2 regions of the Burkholderia glumae LMG 2196 genome follow, and region 2 is predicted to be linked to the other one. Evidence: riboswitches for the same ligand, from Rfam matches in the RefSeq annotation. Region 2 holds a riboswitch; the other holds the start of a gene.

Region 1 (9,731 bases), on a different replicon from region 2:
CTTGAAAAAAATAATCGGCGACATCAGGGAGAACACCTACAATTGCCAACATTGACGGTATAGTAGCGCGCTTGCCGGCGCCAGTCCCCACGCCGGCGAAACCGTCGGTGTATTGGACCGACCTCCGCGATTTCACCCCGGACGATGCAAGACATTCTGTTGCTCATCGCCGCGTCGATCGGCTTTGCGATCGCCGCGCTCACCGCCGGCCTCTGGTTTGCCGGCCGGCAGGCTCGACGCAATCCCTACTCGCGCCACGCGCTCGTGCGCCAGACGGTGCCGCTCGACGGCCGCGATTCGCGCGGCGACGCCGCCTCTGACGCGCTGCGTGCCGCGCACTCCGGCGCAGCGGTATCGGCCGCCGCCGCCGAGGGCGCCGTTTCGCACGCGGCCGGGGCGAACGACGAGCTCGCCGCGCCGGCGATGCGCGTGGTCGTCGCCGGTGCGGCCAGCGCCGCCTTGCGCGACGCACAGGCGGCCGCCCGCGCCGCGATCCGTGACGCACGCGACGCCGATGCCGACGCGGTCGACCTCGAACAGCGCGCCGCGCAGGCGGTGCGCAATGCGCAGCCGAACGTGCCGGGCTCCGAGGCGCTTGCGCTGCGCCTGCAGGATCGCGCGCGGCGCGCGCGCCGCTACGCGACGCTGGCCTCGCAGTGGGCCGCCGATGCGCGCAATTATGCTGAGCTGGCGGCCGGCGAGGCGGCCGGCTCCCATGCCGCGCTCGCGATCGAGCGCGCGGTGCAGGCGGCCGGCGCGCGCCGCGAGGCGCAGCGGCTCGCCGCGCAGCGTCTGGGCCGGATACGCGGCCTGCAGACGGCCGAGCGCTGAGCCGCGGCGGTGCCGCGCTGCGCGGCGCTCAGTGTCCGCCGCCCGTCGCGCGCTTCGCCTTCGCGCGCCGCGACAGCATGTTCATCCCCTCCACGAACGCCGAGAACGCCATCGCCGCGTAGATATAGCCCTTCGGCACATGGCTGCCGAAGCCTTCGGCGATCAGCGTCATGCCGATCACCACCAGGAAGCTCAGCGCGAGCATCACGATCGTCGGGTTGCGGTCGATGAAGCGCGACAGCGGGCCGGCCGCGAACATCATCACGGCGACGGCCGCGATTACCGCCACGAACATGATCGCGACGTGCTCGGTCATGCCGATCGCGGTCACGATGCTGTCGACCGAGAACACCAGGTCGAGCACGAGAATCTGCCCGATGGCCGCGAACGGCGTGAGCAGCGCGGTGCCCGCGCCGCTCGAGCCGGGCTCGCCGCCGCTCGGCGAGACGTGGTGGTGGATCTCGCGGGTCGCCTTCCAGACCAGGAACAGGCCGCCCGCGAGCAGGATGATGTCGCGCCACGAGAACGCGTGATCGAACAGCGTGAAGGCCGGCTGCGTCAGGCGCGCGATCCAGGCCACGGTGCCGAGCAGGGCCAGCCGCATCACCAGCGCGAGCCCGATGCCGATGCGCTGGGTGCGCATGCGTTGCGCCTCGGGCAGCTTGTTGCTGAGGATCGAGATGAAGATCAGGTTGTCGATGCCGAGCACGATTTCCATCGTGACCAGCGTGACGAGGGCGGCCCAGACGGCCGGGTCGGCGGCGAGTGTCAGCAGGTGGTCCATGGCGGGCGGGTTCCGGAATCCGGTGGAAGATGATCGGGCTTGTTATGATCGGCGATCTTGGACTTCGGAAAAACCAGTTTCAAGCTGAATGAACAATCGGTTTTTACGAAGTTTTCGTATCGCCTTTGCAGGCCGTCTCGCGTTGATGCCGGGTCCATCATGCTGAATTTCCGCCATTTGTACTACTACTGGGTCGTCGTGCAGGAGGGCGGCTTCGCGCGCGCGGCCGGGCGGCTCGGGATGGCCGTGCAGACCATCAGCGCGCAGGTGCGCGAACTCGAGCGCGCGCTCGGCCACGCGCTGCTGAAGCCGGCCGGGCGCGGCGTGACGATGACCGAAGCGGGACAGGCCGCGTTCGCGCGCGCCGACGAGATGTTCCGGATCGGCGCGCGGATCGCCGACGACGTGCGCGCGGCGGCCGGCGGCGAGCTGGCCCGCTTCGCGATCGGCCTGACCGACGGCGTGTCGAAACTGGCCGCGCACGCGGTGCTCGCGCCGGCGCTCGACACGCCGTCGCTGCGGCTGCTCTGCCACGAGGGCGAACTCGAGGCGCTGCTCGCGGAACTGGCGCTGCACCGGCTCGACCTCGTGCTGGCCAGCCAGCCGGCGCCGCCGCATCCGACGCTGCGGCTCACGAGCGAGCGGCTCGCGGCCTCGGCGGTGGACTGGTACGGGCCGGCCGCGATCGTCACCGCGGCGGCGCGCGAGCGCTTTCCCGGCAACCTCGCGACGCTGCCGGTGCTGCTGCCCACCGCGCAGTCGCCGCTGCGCGCGCAGCTCGAGCGCAGCTTCGAGGCGCTCGGCGTGCGGCCGAGGATCGTCGGCGAATTCGAGGACAGTGCGCTGATGGCCGTGTTCGGGGCGCGCGGGCTCGGCGTGTTTCCGCTGGCCGAGGCCGGGGCCGGCGACGCGGCGCTGCTGCGCGGCCTGCGCCGGCTCGGGCGGGCGCAGGGCGTGGTCGACGAGATCTACGCGATCCGCTCGCGGCGCGGCGAGCATCATCCGCTTGCCGGCAAGCTGCGCCGCCCGCCGGCCTGAACGCCTGCCCGCCCGTCCTGCCGCACGACCCGCAGCCTGGCGGTCCGCCAGCCCGCGGCGCCGGCTCCCGGCGCGGGGCGAGCCTCCGATCACGACCGTTCGAACCGGCGCGTTCCTGCTTGCCCGCCTGCGGGATGGTCCCCATAATGGAGCGGCCATCAGGGGGAGCCGGCGTGCCGGCTGAGAGGTTCCGCTCACGGAACGACCCCGGAACCTGATCCGGATCATGCCGGCGTAGGAATGAGGTCATCCACGTGTCGATTGCCGTTATCACGGCCGCGCCCGCGCCGGCCGCCTCATCGCTCCCGCCGCGTTCGCGCGTTCGCAGCCGGTGCCGATGACGCCGCCCGTCATTGCCCTGGTGCTGTTCGCCGCGGTCCTGCACGCGACCTGGAACGCCGTGCTGCGCAGCGGCGCCGATCGCCTCTGGACCATCACCGTCATGAGCTTCGCGACCACCGCGGCGGCGCTCGCCTGTGCGCCGTGGCTGCCCTTGCCGGCGCGCGCGAGCTGGCCCTGCCTCGCGCTCTCGGCGCTGCTGCAGGTGGGTTACAGCGTGTTTCTGGCCCACGCGTACAAGGGCGCGGAACTCGGCCAGGTGTATCCGATGGTGCGGGGCGCGATACCGGTGCTGGTGGCGCTCGGCGGCTATCTGTGGGCCGGCCAGCGCCTCGACGCGGGGGCGCTGGCCGGCGTGCTGCTGATCTCCGGCGGCATCGCGAGCCTGGTGCTGGGGCGCCGCCGGATTGCGCGGCGGCCGCTGGTGGCCGCGCTCGCCACCAGCCTGTTCGTTGCCGGCTACGTCACCACCGACGGCGTGGGAGCGAGGCTGGCCGGCGACTCGCGCGCCTACGCGGTCTGGATCTTCGTGGTCTACGGCGTGCTGATGCCGGCCGCCTTCGTGCTGCACGGGCGCCGGCTCGGCAGCGGCCATGCGTGGCGCGAGACCGCCAAGGCGGCGGCGGGCGGCGTGATCTCGATGATCGGCTACACGGCCACGGTCGCGGCGCTCTCGCTCGGGCCGATCGGGCCGGTCTCGGCGCTGCGCGAGACCAGCATCGTGTTTTCGCTGATCCTCGGCTGGGCCTGCCTGGGCGAGCGCCCGACCGGGCAGCGGATCGCGGCTGCCGCGGCGGTCGTGGCCGGTGCCGCGTGCCTCGCGTATCGCGCCTGAGGCAGGCCGGGCGCGGCGCTCACGAAGCGACCGCAGCGCGCCGGTCGGCCGCGCGCGACGCCAGGAAGCGTGCGCGCGCCAGCAGTTCGCCTTCGCGGAAATACCCGCCGCGCAGCGTGCGCGTGAAGCCGGACCCACCGAAGTCGCCGCGGCCATGGAAGATCCGGCGATTGTCCCAGACCACCATGTCGCCCTGCGACCACGCATGCAGGTACGACCGTTCGGTCGCCGCCAGCCGCGACTTGAGCGACTGGTAGGCACGGAAGAGGGGCAGCATCTCGTCGAAGCCGATGCCGTCGAAGAACATCTTCGTCGGATTGTTGATCAGGCGTTCGATCGAGCCGTCCGGCGCGAGCCGCACGATCGGCGTGCGATGCTCGTAGCGCTTGCGTGCCTGTGGATAGTCGGCGCGATAGAGCACCGGCGTGCGGGCGAGCAGCGCGAACGCATCGGGCTGGGCCTCGCGCAGCTCGCAGGCGATCGTGAAGCCGTCCACGAAACGCGTGCTGCCGATGCCGTCTCGCGCGCATTGCGAACTCACGTCGAGGCCATACAGGAACTGGTAGTCGGGCGGCGGCGAGCAGTACGGGATGTCGGTGTGCAGCGGCAGCGCCTTGGTGCTGAACGACACGCTGTCGGTCTCCTCGTCGGCCTTCACTTCCAGATCGAAGAACTCCCCGAAGTAGGAGCGATCGAGAAACCCCGCCAGCTGCCGGCATACCGCCCCGAACTCGACGGTGCGCGTCGGCTCCGCCTTCAGCACCACCAGCCCGTATTCGAACAGATGCTGCAGCGCCCGATGCAGCAGCGCGCCGTCGTCGAGCGCCGCGGCGAGCTCGAAGCGCAGCGCCGGCGGGGCGCCGTCCGGCCAGCGGCGCCAGGCGGGGCGGGCGTCGGCCGGTGCGGCGCGTCGTGGCTGGTCGTAGTCCTCGTCGCGCAGGCGGTCGAAGCCGTAATGGCTCGGATGGCCATCCGGCCAGACGATGCGCAGGCCCGTGGCGTCGGCGCTGAGGGCGGCCGGCCGCAGGTCGGCCGGCACCACGCCCGGATCGAAGTGCCGCTGGCGGCAATGGCGGTTGAAGCAGCTGGCGCATTGGCACGCCTGGCGCAGCCATACCCAGTGGTAGCGGCTCGTGCTGCCGTCGGGCCAGGCGACTTCCAGATGCTCGCGATGCGAGGTCAGCATGTGAGGGATCTCCAGTAGGACTGCCAAGCGAGCGCGCTCATGCCTTGTCCGCCATGAACAGGCCCTGCGTCAGCCAGCCGGCCTTCATGAAGCGGATCTTGCGCTGCCAGCGCTCGACGATGTGCCCGGCGTCGGCTTCGTCGATTGCCGGATCGCCCGAGGCCTGCCGCGCGCGATAGCGGCGCAGGTCGTCCGTGAGCTGCGCTTGCGCGAGCGCGCTCAGGTCGTGCTGCTCGACACGGGCGAAGCCGGCCTCGGCGATGAGGCGCGCGTAGTCGTCGATCGATTTCAGGTCGTAACCCGACACGGCCATGTAGTCGTCGAACTCCGCCGAGCTGCGGTGCCGGCAGAAGTCCGTGACCAACAGCCGGCCGCCCGGCTTGAGCAGCGCATGGCAGCGCGCGAACAGCGCGGGCTTGGCATGCTCGTACATCAGCACGTCGCGCGAGTAGATCAGGTCGAAGCTGCCTGGGTCGAGCTGTGCGTCGTGCACGTCGCCATTGACGAAGCGCACGCGCCGGCGCGGGTCGCGCGTGGTCTGGCGGATCACCGACAGTTCCGTCATGCGTGGCGCGGTGTCGAGGCCGACCACTTCCACGTCGTAGCGATCCGACAGGTAGAACGCCGCGCCGCCGAGTCCCGAGCCGATGTCGAGCAGCCGCATGCCCGGTGCGAGCGCCATGCGGTCCCCCAGCGTGGCCTGGAAGCCGGCCAGGCCGCCGGGACTCTGAAAGCCTTCGCCGTAGATAATTTCGGAACGGAGAATATTGCGAGGCTCCGTATACCGTTGCACCTCGTAGTCTCTGGAAAATCCGGTCGTGGCTGCATGCATTATTCACCTCTCGTATTGGCATACCTCGGTTGCGCGCCAGGAATTCGATGCAGGAATGAATTGATTCATGCCGGGTGCCGTCCGAAAAGCCCCGATCATTTCACCTGGATGTCTCCATCAATTCGTTCAGCGCACCGAAAAATCCTTGCTGGTAAGGTTTTTGGCCGAATCGAGTGGCACTGCAACATTTTCGACAGGCCATTCCGATTAAAAGCTGGAATATTTGTCAGGTAAGTTTCGATTCCGGCTTTTCGCGGGTGACGGATATGGAATCACCAGTGCGATGGCGTGTCAATTGAATGATGCGTGGTGCGATCGGAAATTAATTGGCCGCGAAAACTGATTTAATATCTTTTTGATACGACGCGACTGTAATCGATGTGTTATTTTTGAAAGCCAGTGAATCGGGCGGGCGGTTTTTCGGCGGCGGGCGGTTTTTCGGCGGCGGGCGGCGCGCTCGCCGGGCACCACCGAAGCGCAGCGGACGCCGCCGGCAATCCGAAGGAGAGCGAACCTTGATGGGCGAGCAATCGGGCGATGGCCCGCAGGCAGCGGCCGCCTGGCCGCGTGTCGCGGTGATCGCCGTGGTGTTTCGCGGCGACGAGCTGATTCTCGTGCAGCGCGGGAAGGAGCCGCAGAAGGGCAGCTGGGGCTTTCCCGGCGGCTCGGTCGAGCCGGGGGAGAGCCTGCACGACGCGGCGCGGCGCGAACTGATGGAGGAGACGGGCGTGCAGGCCGAGGTCGGCGAACTGGTCGACGTGGTCGAGGTGCGCGAGTTCGATGCGAGCGGCCGGCATCACCACTACGTGCTGATCGCGTTGCTGTGCCGCCACCTGAGCGGCGAACCACGGCCCGGCGACGACGCGGTCGATTGCCGGTGGGTGCGGATGCCGGACGGCATTCAGGCGTTTCCCGGCGTTCTGGCGGAGCACGTCGGCCGGGTCGGCCTGCGTGCCCACGAGATCAATCATTCCGATCGAGAGAGACGACAGCGATGAAACGAATGTTCCTGGGTGGTCCGTTCAAGTCCCTGGTGGATCCCGCCACCGGCACGATGTCCGCCGAGCACATCAGCCAGTTCGGCCGCGTGATCGAGCATTTCGAGGGGCGCGGCTGGGATGTGCATTGCGCGCATCGGCGCGAGCAATGGGGCCGCGAATTCATGACGCCGGAGCAATGCACGCGCATCGATTACGAGCAGATCAGCCAGTGCGACTACTTCGTGGCGTTTCCCGGCGCGCCGGCCTCGCCGGGCACGCACATCGAGCTGGGCTGGGCCTCGGCGCTCGGCAAGCCGATCGTGCTGCTGCTCGAGGCCGGCCGCGAATACGCCTACCTGGTGCGCGGCCTGCATCAGGTCACGCGCCTCGAGCGCGTGGAGTATCGGGCCGGCGATCTCGATCCGGGCGCGATCGAGGCGGCCATCGCGCGCCTCGAGGGCGGGCGCTGATCATGCGCGCCCGCTTCGCGAATCTCGACGAGCTCTACCTCGCCACGCTGCGCGACGTCTGCACCGCCTACGAATACCGCAACGCGCCGCGCGGGCAGGCCGAGCGCGAAATCATCGGCTACAGCGCGCGGATCGAGGATCCGCGCGCGCGCTTCTGCCGCCATGCCTCGCGCAAGCAGAACGTGGTGTTCAACTATGCCGAGGCGCTCTGGTATCTGTCGGGGCGCAACGACCTCGCGTTCATCGAGTACTACGCGCCGTCGATGGCGCGCTACAGCCCCGATGGCAAGACGCTGCCGGGCACCGGCTACGGCGCGCGGCTGCTGCATTTCGGCGACGACGGCATCGACCAGATCGAACGTGCGATCGACATCCTCAAGCGTGACGATGCCGAGAGCAAACGCGTCGTGCTGCAGATCTTCGACGCTCGCGAGGACCTTTACAAGCGCAACATCGACGTGTCGTGCACGCTCGGCCTGCAACTGCTGCTGCGCGACGGGCGCCTCAACATGGTGGCCTTCATGCGCGCCAACGATGCCTACGTCGGCCTGCTCAACGACGTGTTCTCGTTTACGTTCCTGCAGGAATACCTCGCCTCGGCGATCGGCTGCGAGCTCGGCACCTATACGCACCACGTCGGCTCGGTCCACATCTACGACCAGAATCTGCTGCAGGCCGAGGCGCTGCTCGGGCCGCCCGGCACGGCCGTCACGGCAGTGGCGCCGCCGCGCATGCCCCCCGGCTGCGGGAGCGCCACGATCCGCCGCGTGCTGGAGGAGGAGGCGCGCATCCGCGCGGGGCGGGTCTCGTTCGCGGCGCTGCAGGACATCGACCTCGACCCGTACTGGCGCGACATTCTCGGACTCTTCTGGGTGTACCGGCAGATCCGCTCCGGCGCGCCCGTTCCCGATCGTTCACTGAGCTTCCTCCATCCGTTCCATCGCGACTATCTGGTCAACCGCTGGGGCGAGACGCTGGCATTGCTGCACTGACAGGGCATACACGATGAAAACCGATTGGACCGAGGATCAGGTCTCGCGCCTGTTCGACGCCTACGACGATCGCGTGGAAGCGCACTTCGGCTACCGGCCGCTGATCGCCACGCTCACCGGCATGCAGGGCACCGCGATTCGCGTGCTCGACTACGGTTGCGGCGGCGGCAAGGTTTCGCGCCGGCTCAAGGCCGCGGGCGTGGCGCACGTGACGGGCGTGGACATCGCGCCCACCATGATCGAGAAGGCCCGCGCCGCGGGCGGTGCCGACGGCGACGGGCTCGACTACGCGCTGATCCGCAGCGGCAGCACGCCGTTCCCCGATGCCAGCTTCGACGCGGCGGTGTCCTGCTTCCTGTTCATCAACGTGCCCGAGCGCGAGGAACTGGGGCGCATCGCCGCCGAGGTATTCCGCGTGCTGAAGCCGGGCGGCCGGTTCTACATCCTCGATACGAACCCCCGCACCACCGGCGTCAGCTACCCGACGTTCCGCAACGGCCACCCGGGCGTCGTCTACCACGACGGCGACGAGCGCCCGGTGTTCCTCGACATTCCGGGGCACGGCGTGTTCGAAATCATCGATACCCACTGGGACACCGCCACCTACCGCGAGATGCTGAGCTCGGCGGGCTTCGCGATCGAATCGGTGAAGGCGCTCGGCGTGGCGGACACGGTGCCGGCGCTCGACGGTGAGCCGGCCGTGGACGACCTGGGCGGCTATGCGCCGTTCGTGTTGTTCCAGGCCACCAAGCCGCATGGCTGAGGCGCGGATGCGAATCCTGGACCGGCTGCCGCAGCGCGCCGGCCGGCCGCGCGGGCGGCACGCCGCCGGCGCGGCCGCTTCGGCCCGCCTGGTTGCGCGCGCAACCGGAACGCGGCGCGCGCGGCCGCACCGGGGGCGGGCCCCATGATCGCCAACGTGCTCAGCATCGCCGGCACCGATCCGACCGGCGGCGCCGGCATCCAGGCCGACCTGAAGACGTTCTCGGCGCTCGGCGCCTACGGCATGTCGGCCATCACGGCGGTGGTCGCGCAGAACACGCGCGGCGTGCGCGGCTTTCATACGCTCGAGCCGGCCTTCATCGTCGAGCAGATCGACGCCGTGTTCGACGACGTGACCGTGCATGCCGTGAAGCTCGGCATGCTCGCCACCGCCGCGATTGCGGAGGCGGTGGCCGAGGCGCTGGTGCGCCATCGGGCAACGACCGTGGTACTCGATCCCGTGATGGTGGCCAAGAGCGGCGACCGGCTGCTCGCGCCCGACGCGGTGGCGGCGATCCGCGAGCGGCTGGTGCCGCTCGCCACGCTGATCACGCCGAACCTGCCCGAGGCGGGCGTCCTGCTCGACCGGCCGGCGCCTGCCTCGCTGGCGGAAATGCACGATGCCCTGCAGGCGCTGCATGGGCTCGGCCCGCGCTGGGTGCTACTCAAGGGCGGCCATCTG
Region 2 (9,731 bases):
GCGCCGCGGCCAGTCGCTGGTGGTCTGGGCGATCCGCGAAGGCCGCCAGTGCGCGCGCGCCGTCGACGCGTTCCTGATGGGGCATTCGGAACTGCCGCGCTGAGCGGGCGGCGGCGCGCGCCGCCGGACGAACGAAAAAAGAGCACGCCCCGGCGTGCTCTTTTTGCTGGCGGGGCCGGTCAGCCCCGGTGTCTCAGGCCGTGCGCCGCACGTCCAGCCTGCGGTCGTGGAACGCCGCGAGCGCTTCGCGGTGGGCGATGCTGACGATGGCCGCGCCCGGCAGGCGCGCGGCCATCAGGCTGTAGAGGTTCGCCTCGTTGTCGGCGTCGAGCGCGCTCGTCGCCTCGTCGAGGAACAGGTAGTCGGGCTTGTGCAGCAGCACGCGCGCGCCGGCCAGGCGCTGCTGCTCGCCCGGCGAGAGCACGCGCGTCCAGTGCGCCGCCTCGTCGAGGCGCGTCGCGTACTCGGCGAGGCCGCAGTCGCGCAGCGCCGCGCGGCAGGTCTCGTCGTCGAAGCGCGCGGCCGGCGAAGGATAGGTGAGGGCGGCCTTCAGCGAGCCGATCGGCAGATAGCTCTGCTGCGGCACGAACATCATGCGCGCGCCCACCGGCGCGTCGATCGCGCCGTTGCCGAACGGCCAGAGGCCCGCCAGCGCCCGCATCAGCGTGCTCTTGCCGGCGCCGGACGGCCCGCGCACCAGCCAGCGCGAACCGGGCTCGATGGTCACGTCGGCGATGCTCGAGAGCGGAGTGCCGTCGGGCAGCGCCAGGCGCAGGCCGCGCGTGGTCAGCGAGGGCGCATCGACGTAGTGCAGGTTGATGCCGCCGTGCTCGGTGGCGGGCGAGAGGGTTTCCTTCAGGTGCGAGCTGCGCGTGACGCGCATGAATTCGCGCAGACGGTTGATGGTGGCGCGCCATTCCACCAGCGTGCCGTAACTGTTGATGAACCACGAGAACGAGTCGCTGACGGTGCCGAAGGCGTTGGTGATCTGCATCAGCACGCCGAACGAGAAGGCACCGGCGAAGTAGCGCGGCGCGGCCACCATGAGCGGGAAGATCATCGCCAGCTGGCCGTAGAAGTTCAGCACGAAGTTCAGGCGCCGCGTGTAGGCCATCAGCCGCCACCAGTTGTCGCGAATCCGCTGGAACAGGTCCTGCGCGCCCTGCTTCTCGAGCGCCATGCCGTCATAGAACGCGATCTGCTCGGCGTTCTCGCGGATCCGGATCAGGCCGAAACGGAAATCGGCCTCGACGCGCTCCTGCTGGTAGTTGATCGACACCAGCGGGTGCCCGGCCTTGTGCATCACGAACGAGCCGACCAGCGCGTAGAGCGCGGCGGCCCACACCATGTAGCCGGGAATCTGGATCGTGCTGCCGCCGAGCGGGATCGACAGCGCGCCCGCCAGGCCCCACAGGATCGTGATGAACGAGAACAGCGTGACCACCGTGGACAGCAGGTCCAGCGACAGCGCGAGCGTGGTGGTGGCCAGCGCGTTGAGGTCGTTGGTGATCCGCTGGTCGGGGTTGTCGGCGAGACGGTCGCGTTCGATCCGGTAGAACGCGCGGTCGCCGAACCATTCGTCGAGCGCGCTGTTGGTGACCCACTGGCGCCAGCGGAAGCCGAGCAGCTGGCGCAGGTAGCGGCTGTAGACGAACAGGATGATCGAGGCGAACGCGAGGCCGGCGAAGACCAGCAGCAGGTGCGGGAACTGCGCGGCGTGCTTCTGCTGCAGCGCGTTGTTGAAGTCCGCGTACCAGGCGTTGATCCTCACGCTGATCCAGACGTTCGCGAGGTTCATCGCGATGATCGAGAGCAGCAGGCTCCAGGCGATCTTCCATTCCGAGGACACCCAGTACGGCTTGATGAGGCTCCAGGCGGAGACGCGGATATCGTCGGGCGAGGGGACGTTCGCGGCGCGGGCGACAGGGGACGGTGCGGTCATGAACTTCCTGCTGGATGAGGCGGCGCAGGGCCGCGAAATTCGAAGCGCCGCGTGTTGCGAACCGGTGGACGCAGCGGCGCGCCTGAAATCGTGCCATATGGCGACGTCCGGCGGATTGTGTCGCGCATCGCTTAAACGGCACTTAACGGCCGGCCGGCGTGGCGCGCGAGGGCGGCCACCGGCCGGCGCGATCCGGCATTGTGCCAGCGTGGTGCCGGCGCGCGCAGGAATCGGGGAGTCGGGCGCGCCGCTGCCGCGGGCGCTTCCCGGCCCCTGCCGGAGCGGGCGCGATCCCGCACCGGTCATGCTGCGCCGCGGTTTGCGACCGTTTCCGCTTCTGTGGTCTAATGGCCGCCAGACGAAACAGGGGTGCTTTGCTGCCTGTCGGCGTCCGGTGAACGATGCATCGGGATGCGCGGCGGCAAGGCTGAGAGAAGACCCTTCGCACCCGATCCGGATAATACCGGCGCGGGAAGTTTTCGATTCCACCGGGTCGCGCTGGCCGCCGCCGTCGTCGTTGGCATTGCCACGGTTCGCGCGGCGTCGGCTTCCGGGTCGGCTCCCGCCGCCGGTTTCGTCCGTTCGATTGCGCCGTTGCGCGTTACGGAAGGAGCCCATGCCCGTTCTTCACGTCCCACCGCCTAGTCTCGTTCCTCGTCTCGCCGATCCGCCTGGCCGCGCCCGCCCCGCCACCCGCCCCGGCAGGACGGCCGCGCGATGAGCGCGGCTGCTACCCGTGCCGACGTCGCCGTGCTGGGCGGCGGCCTGGTCGGCCGGCTGATCGCGTGGCGGCTCGCGGGCGCGGGCCTGCGCGTGACGCTTTACGAACGCGGCGACGCGGCCGGCTCCGGCGCGGCCGCCTGGGTCGCGGCGGCGATGCTCGCGCCGCTCGCCGAGGCGGCAAGCGCCGAACTGCTGATCACCGAACTCGGCGCCGCCTCGCTCGAACGCTGGCCCGCCTGGCTCGCGGAACTGCCCGAGCCGGTGTTTTTCCAGCGCAACGGCACGCTGGTGGTCTGGCATCACGCCGATCGTGCCGAGGCGCCGCTGTTCGAGCGCCGCGTGCGCGCCAACGCGCCGGCAACGCTCGTCGACGGCGGGCTCGTCGCGCTGGCGGGCGAGCAGGTCGGCGCGGCCGAGCCCGCTTTGGCGGGGCGCTTCGCGCGCGCCCTGCTGCTGCCGCGAGAAGGCCAGCTCGACAACCGCCAGACGCTCGCCGCGCTGGCTGCGGGGCTCGCCGCGCGCCGCGTCGGCATGCACTGGAACACGGCCGTCGAGGCGGCGCCCGAGCCGCGCGCCGGGCTCACCATCGACTGCCGCGGGCTCGGCGCGAAAGCGGCGCTGCCGGCGCTGCGCGGAATTCGCGGCGAGGTCGCGCGCATCCACGCGCCCGGCATCGGGCTCGCGCGTCCGGTGCGGCTGCTGCATCCGCGCTACCCGCTCTACCTCGCGCCGAAGCAGGACGATCTCTATGTGATCGGCGCGACCGAGGTGGAGGGCGAGGATCTCTCGCCCGTCAGCGTGCGCTCGGCGCTCGAACTGCTGAGCGCGGCGTTTTCCGTGCATCCCGGTTTCGGCGAGGCGCGCATTCTCGAGCTCGGCTCGCAGTGCCGGCCGACGCTGCCCGACCACCGGCCGGCGATCGTCTGGAGCGGCGGCGCGACGCTGGCCGTCAACGGGCTGTACCGGCACGGCTTCATGATCGCGCCGGAAGTGGCGCAGGCGGCCGTCGAATTCGTTCACGCATGGTTCGGCGGCGAATTCGGCACCGGCGGCGGCGAGACCGGCGGGGCGGGCGAGGGGCGCGACGCGCTCGCCGCATGGCGCCGTGCCGTGCGCTGGCCGACGCTGTTCCAGTATCAATCCGACCCCGTGTGCGCATGAGCGTGCCGCACCGATCCTTTACGACACCATGGACATCCAGATCAACCAGCAGACGCTGACGCTTCCCGACGGCGCGACCGTCGCCGATGCGCTCGCCGCCTACCAGGCCCGGCCGCCGTTCGCGGTCGCCGTCAACGGCGCCTTCGTCGCGCGCGCGCAGCACGCGGAACGCACGCTCGCGGCCGGCGACCGGCTCGACGTCGTGCATCCCGTCGCGGGCGGCTGACCGGCGCGGCCCGCTTGCCTGCCCGGCAGACCTTTCACAGGACTTCCCATGACGCTGCGTTCCCCCACCGATTCGCTGACGCTGTACGGCACCGTGCTGCAAAGCCGCGTGCTGCTCGGCACCTCCCGTTATCCGTCGCTGCAGTCGCTGTCCGATTCGATCGCCGCGTCGCGGCCCGGCATGGTCACCGTCGCGCTGCGCCGGCAGATGAACGCCGGCACCGCCGAGGCCGGCTTCTTCGACCTGCTGCGGCGCCACGAGGTGCCGCTGCTGCCGAACACGGCCGGCTGCCAGACCGTCGCCGAGGCGGTCAGCACCGCCCAGATGGCGCGCGAGGTGTTCGAAACCGACTGGATCAAGCTCGAACTGATCGGCGACGACTACACGCTGCAACCCGATCCGGTCGGCCTGATCGAGGCGGCCGCGCTGCTCGTCAAGGACGGCTTCAAGGTGCTGCCGTACTGCACCGAGGATCTCGTGATCGGCCGGCGGCTGCTCGATGCCGGCTGCGAGGCGCTGATGCCGTGGGGCGCGCCGATCGGCACCGGCAAGGGCGTGATGAACCCCTACGCGCTGCGCGTGCTGCGCGAGCGGCTGCCGGACGTGCCGCTGATCGTCGACGCCGGGCTCGGCGTGCCGTCGCACGCGTGCCAGGTGATGGAATGGGGCTTCGACGGCGTGCTGCTGAACACGGCCGTCTCGCAGGCCACCCATCCCGAGAGGATGGCGCGCGCCTTCGCGCAGGCCGTCGAGGCGGGCCGCGACGCCTGGCTGGCCGGGCCGATGGACCCGCGCGAGACCGCTCACGCCAGCACGCCGGTAGTCGGCATGCCGTTCTGGCACCACGACGGAGGTGGGCAATGAGCACGGGCTTCGGTGATATGTTCTGGCCCCCGGTGGATGACCTGGCGGCGGCCGCCGAGCGGATTCGCGCGCGGCTCGGCGAGTGGCCCGTGCGCCGCGCGCCGATGCGAATCTGCGTCGCGGCTCCCGAACGTGCGCAGCCGGGCGACCTGCTGGTGGTGACGTCGGGCGACGCCGAGGCCGGGCGCGCGGCCGAGGTGATCGCGGCCGGCGGCGCCGCGCTCGAGATCGACGAGCGGCACGCCACGCTGACGCACGCCGGTGCGCGGTACGCGCTGACCGCGGCCGCGCCGCTCGCCGACGACTGGATCGCGGCGCTGGCCGCGTTCGCCGACTGTGGATTCGAAGCGCACGACGCGCTGGTGCTGGCGCTTGCCTGGCGTGACGGCGACGAGGCCGCCGACGGGGATCCCTGGCCGACCGACCCGGCCCGCTTTCCGTCGATCGCCGCTGCGCCGGGTGCGCCCGAGCCGGCCTTCGCGCCGTGCCCGGCGCGGCTCGGCCTGTATCCGGTGGTGCCGTCGGCCGAATGGGTCGAACGCGTGCTCGACTACGGCGCGCGCACCGTGCAGCTGCGCGTGAAGGATGCCGCGCCAAACGCGCTGGCCGCCGAGATCGCGCGCGCGGTGGCGGCGGGGCGCCGCTACCCGGAGGCGCGCGTGTTCATCAACGACCACTGGCGGCTCGCGATCGAGGCCGGCGCCTACGGCGTGCATCTCGGCCAGGAGGATCTGCAGGAGGCCGGGCTTGGCGCGATCGCGGCGGCCGGCCTGCGGCTCGGCCTGTCGAGCCATGGCTACTACGAGATGCTGGTCGCGCTGCGCCTGCGCCCCAGCTATTTGGCGCTCGGCCCGGTGTTCGCCACCGCCACGAAGGCGGTCGCTGCGCCGCCGCAGGGCCTCGCGCGGCTCGCCCGCTACGCGCGCTTTGCCGGCCGGCGCGCGCCGCTCGTCGCGATCGGCGGCGTGACGGCCGCCAGCCTGCCCGAGGTGATCGCCGCCGGCGTCGGCAGCGTGGCCGTGGTCAGCGCGATCACGCAGGCCGCGGACCCGCGTGCCGCGGTGGGCGCGCTCGCCGCTTGCTTCGAACGCTGAAACGAAGCGTTGCGCCCGCGCGCCCGAGGCGCGGGCCTCGGGCCGGGCTGGCCAGGGGCGGCAGGGGCCGCTAACGGGGCGGTCGTCCGTCCCGGCGAGCGCTGGCCGCCGTGACCGACGAGCGCCAGGGCCAGCGGCCGCACTCTGGCCGCGCCAGGCGGCCATCCGGGCCTCGCGGCGCGGGCCCGGTTACATCGTGTAACGATTTGCCCGCGCCCGGGATTGCCGCGCCGCACACTCTTCCGACACCAAACCAGAGCAGGCCCTATAATTCGGCGTTCTCCGTAACAGGATTGTCTGCGCCGTGAGCTCTCCCCCCGAGTCCCTGCTGGAACTTCGCGACGTCGATTTCGGCTACGGCGACCGCCTCGTGCTGTCCAATCTGAACCTGCGCTTCGGGCGCGGTCAGGTGGTGGCCGTGATGGGCGGTTCCGGCTGTGGCAAGACGACCGTGCTGCGCCTGATCGGCGGCCTCGTGCGCGCGCGCCGGGGCCAGGTGCTGTTCGACGGCGCCGATGTCGGCGCGCAGTCGCGCGACGGCCTCTACGCGCTGCGCCGCAAGATGGGCATGCTGTTCCAGTTCGGCGCCCTCTTCACCGACATGTCGGTATTCGACAACGTCGCGTTCGCGCTGCGCGAGCACACCGACCTGCCCGAGCCGCTGATCCGCGACCTGGTGCTGATGAAGCTGAATGCGGTCGGCCTGCGCGGCGCGCGCGACCTGATGCCGTCCGAGGTGTCGGGCGGCATGGCGCGCCGCGTCGCGCTGGCGCGCGCGATCGCGCTCGACCCGCAGCTGATCATGTACGACGAGCCGTTCGCCGGCCTCGACCCGATCTCGCTCGGCATCACCGCGAACCTGATCCGCACCCTGAACGAGGCGCTCGGCGCAACCTCGATCCTGGTCACGCACGACGTGCCGGAGTCGTTCGCGATCGCCGACTACGTCTACTTCCTCGGCAACGGCGGGGTGCTCGCCGAAGGCACGCCCGACGAGCTGCGCGCCTCGACCGAGCCGAGCGTGCGGCAGTTCATCGACGGCGTGCCCGACGGCCCGTTCCGGTTCCACTACACGAGTCCGCCGCTCGATGCGGACTTCGGCCTTGGCGGAGGGCGCCGATGATCAGCGCTATCGGTCGTTTCGTGCTGGGCGGGCTCGAACGCACGGGTTATGCCACGCGCTTGTTCGTGCGGCTCGTGCTCGAATTCTTTCCGCTGCTGCGGCGCCCGCGGCTCGTCACGAAACAGATCCACTTCCTCGGCAATTATTCGTTTGTGATCATTGCCGTGTCGGGCCTGTTCGTCGGCTTCGTGCTGGGGCTGCAGGGCTACTACACGCTGAACCGCTACGGCGCCGAGCAGTCGCTCGGGCTGCTGGTGGCGCTGTCGCTGGTGCGCGAACTCGGGCCGGTGGTCACCGCGCTGCTGTACGCGGGCCGCGCCGGCACCTCGCTCACCGCCGAGATCGGCCTGATGAAGGCGGGCGAGCAGCTGACCGCGCTCGAGATGATGGCGGTGGACCCGATCAAGACCGTGATCGCGCCGCGCATGTGGGCCGGCATCATCGCGATGCCGCTGCTCTCGGCGATCTTCTGCGCGGTGGGCGTGATCGGCGGTTACGTGGTGGGCGTGATCCTGATCGGCGTCGATCCGGGCGCGTTCTGGTCGCAGATGCAGGGCGGCGTGGACGCCTGGAGCGACGTCGGCAACGGCGTGCTCAAGAGCGTCGTATTCGGCTTCGCGGTCACCTTCGTGGCGCTCTACCAGGGCTACGAGGCGAAGCCGACGCCCGAGGGCGTCTCGCGCGCCACCACCCGCACCGTCGTGTACGCCTCGCTCGCGGTACTCGGCCTCGATTTCCTGCTGACCGCGCTGATGTTCAGCTGAGTCGGCCTTTTCAGAGATGACGATGAAAAAGACTGCTCTCGACTTCTGGGTCGGCCTGTTCGTGCTGGTGGGTTTCCTGGCGCTGCTGTTTCTCGCCCTGAAGGTGGGCAACATGAGCTCGCTGTCGTTCCAGCCGACCTATCCCGTCAAGATGAGGTTCGACAATATCGGCGGCCTGAAGCCGCGCGCGGCCGTGAAGAGCGCGGGCGTGGTGGTGGGCCGGGTCGGTACGATCGGCTTCGACACCAACACCTACCAGGCGCTGGTGACGATCGAGCTCGACAAGCAATACGCATTCCCGAAGGACAGTTCTGCCAAGATCCTGACTTCGGGCCTGCTCGGCGAGCAGTACATCGGCCTTGAGCCGGGTGGTGACACCGAGATGCTGAAGCCGGGCGACACGATCACGATGACGCAGTCGGCGATCGTGCTCGAGAACCTGATCGGACAGTTCCTGTACAGCAAGGCCGCGGACGCGGGCGGCGGCAAGCCGGCCGCGGCGCCGGGGGCGGCCGCCCATTGAGCGCTCGCGCCGTCCCCGCCGGCGAGGCACCAGACGAAGAAAAGAGAAAATAGGGAACACGATCATGCAGACCATGCGCCTCAGGAACGCGGGCTTGACCGTAGCGGCAGTTGCCGCGCTGAGCGGTTGCGCCACCGTTCAGACGCCCACCAAGGGCGATCCGTTCGAAAGCTTCAATCGAACGATCTACAAGTTCAACGACACCGTCGACACCTATGCGTTGAAGCCCGTCGCCCAGGGCTACCAATGGGCGGTGCCGCAGCCGGTGCGCAGCAGCGTGACGAACTTCTTCTCGAACATCGGCGACGTCTACATCGCCGCCAACAACCTCGTGCAGCTGCGCATCGCCGACGGCGTGGGCGACATCATGCGCGTGGTGATCAACACGGTGTTCGGCGTGGGCGGCCTGTTCGACGTGGCGACGGTGGCGAAGCTGCCCAAGCACAGCAACGACTTCGGCATCACGCTCGGCCACTACGGCGTGCCATCCGGCCCGTACGTGGTGCTGCCGTTCCTCGGGCCGAGCACGGTGCGCGACACGGCCGGCCTCGGGGTCGACTACGTCGGCAACCCGCTCACCTGGGTGAATTCGGACGCGGTGAGCTGGAGCCTGTTCGGCGTGAACCTGATCAATACGCGCGCGAACCTGCTCGGCGCCGGCGACATCCTCGACGCGGCCGCGATCGACAAGTACTCGTTCGTGCGCAACGCCTACCTGCAGCGCCGCCAGTCGCTGATCGCCGCCTCGGGCGGCCCCGGCGGCAAGGCGGCCGCCGCGAACGTGCCCGACTACGGCGCCGAGGCGCTGCCGAAGTACGATCTGCCCGAAGACGGCGCGGCGCCGGCGGCCGCGGCGAGCAGCACGGCAGCGGGCGGTGCGGCAGCGGGCGCGGCGGCGCCGGCCCAGGATGCCGCTTCGGCGGCTTCGGCGCCGGCCGCGGCGTCGGCTGCGGCCATGCCGAATCCGGCCAGTGCCACCCACGTGCCGGCGCAGAACATCGTGCCGCCCTCGCCGAACGGTTTTCATTGGCCGAGCCTGCGGCTGCGCTGATCGCGCCGCGGCCGTTACAGCCGGAAACGTTTGTGACGGCGGCGGATGCAGCATGAAGTCCGCCGCTGGTTCAAAATGCAGTACCGACTCACTTCGCAGGACATCTCATGAAAAAACTGTTTCTGATTCCCGTGGTAGCCGCGTTTTTCTCGTTTGGTAGCGCCGCCTACGCGCAGGTCGACCAGTCGAACCCGCAGGCGCTCATCAAGACCGCGACCGAGCAGGTGATGAACGAGGTCCGGACGCAGTCGATCAAGCCG

The links. A riboswitch is a leader RNA that binds a small molecule or an ion and turns the genes downstream of it on or off. The one in region 2 is predicted to bind thiamine pyrophosphate.
Region 1: linked by a shared signal. The riboswitch ahead of KS03_RS05560 (DMT family transporter) and the one ahead of KS03_RS18805 (FAD-dependent oxidoreductase) in region 2 are both predicted to bind thiamine pyrophosphate.

What each region holds. Positions count from the first base shown of each region.
Region 1 is NZ_CP009434.1:997,460-1,007,190, forward strand. It holds gene KS03_RS05545 (hypothetical protein) at 145-831, shown strand; gene KS03_RS05550 (TerC family protein) at 860-1,615, opposite strand; gene KS03_RS05555 (LysR family transcriptional regulator) at 1,775-2,653, shown strand; TPP riboswitch at 2,805-2,911, shown strand; gene KS03_RS05560 (DMT family transporter) at 2,991-3,827, shown strand; gene KS03_RS05565 (TauD/TfdA family dioxygenase) at 3,847-5,013, opposite strand; gene KS03_RS05570 (methyltransferase domain-containing protein) at 5,051-5,845, opposite strand; gene KS03_RS05575 (NUDIX hydrolase) at 6,364-6,843, shown strand; gene KS03_RS05580 (nucleoside 2-deoxyribosyltransferase) at 6,840-7,295, shown strand; gene KS03_RS05585 (thymidylate synthase) at 7,298-8,287, shown strand; gene KS03_RS05590 (class I SAM-dependent methyltransferase) at 8,301-9,050, shown strand; gene thiD (bifunctional hydroxymethylpyrimidine kinase/phosphomethylpyrimidine kinase) at 9,195-9,731, shown strand, end outside.
Region 2 is NZ_CP009435.1:1,368,383-1,378,113, forward strand. It holds gene KS03_RS18795 (glutamate synthase subunit beta) at 1-103, shown strand, start outside; gene KS03_RS18800 (ABC transporter ATP-binding protein/permease) at 194-1,942, opposite strand; TPP riboswitch at 2,298-2,434, shown strand; gene KS03_RS18805 (FAD-dependent oxidoreductase) at 2,660-3,826, shown strand; gene thiS (sulfur carrier protein ThiS) at 3,855-4,052, shown strand; gene KS03_RS18815 (thiazole synthase) at 4,101-4,916, shown strand; gene thiE (thiamine phosphate synthase) at 4,913-6,010, shown strand; gene KS03_RS18825 (ABC transporter ATP-binding protein) at 6,315-7,133, shown strand; gene mlaE (lipid asymmetry maintenance ABC transporter permease subunit MlaE) at 7,130-7,897, shown strand; gene mlaD (outer membrane lipid asymmetry maintenance protein MlaD) at 7,914-8,420, shown strand; gene KS03_RS18840 (MlaA family lipoprotein) at 8,485-9,471, shown strand; gene KS03_RS18845 (MlaC/ttg2D family ABC transporter substrate-binding protein) at 9,579-9,731, shown strand, end outside.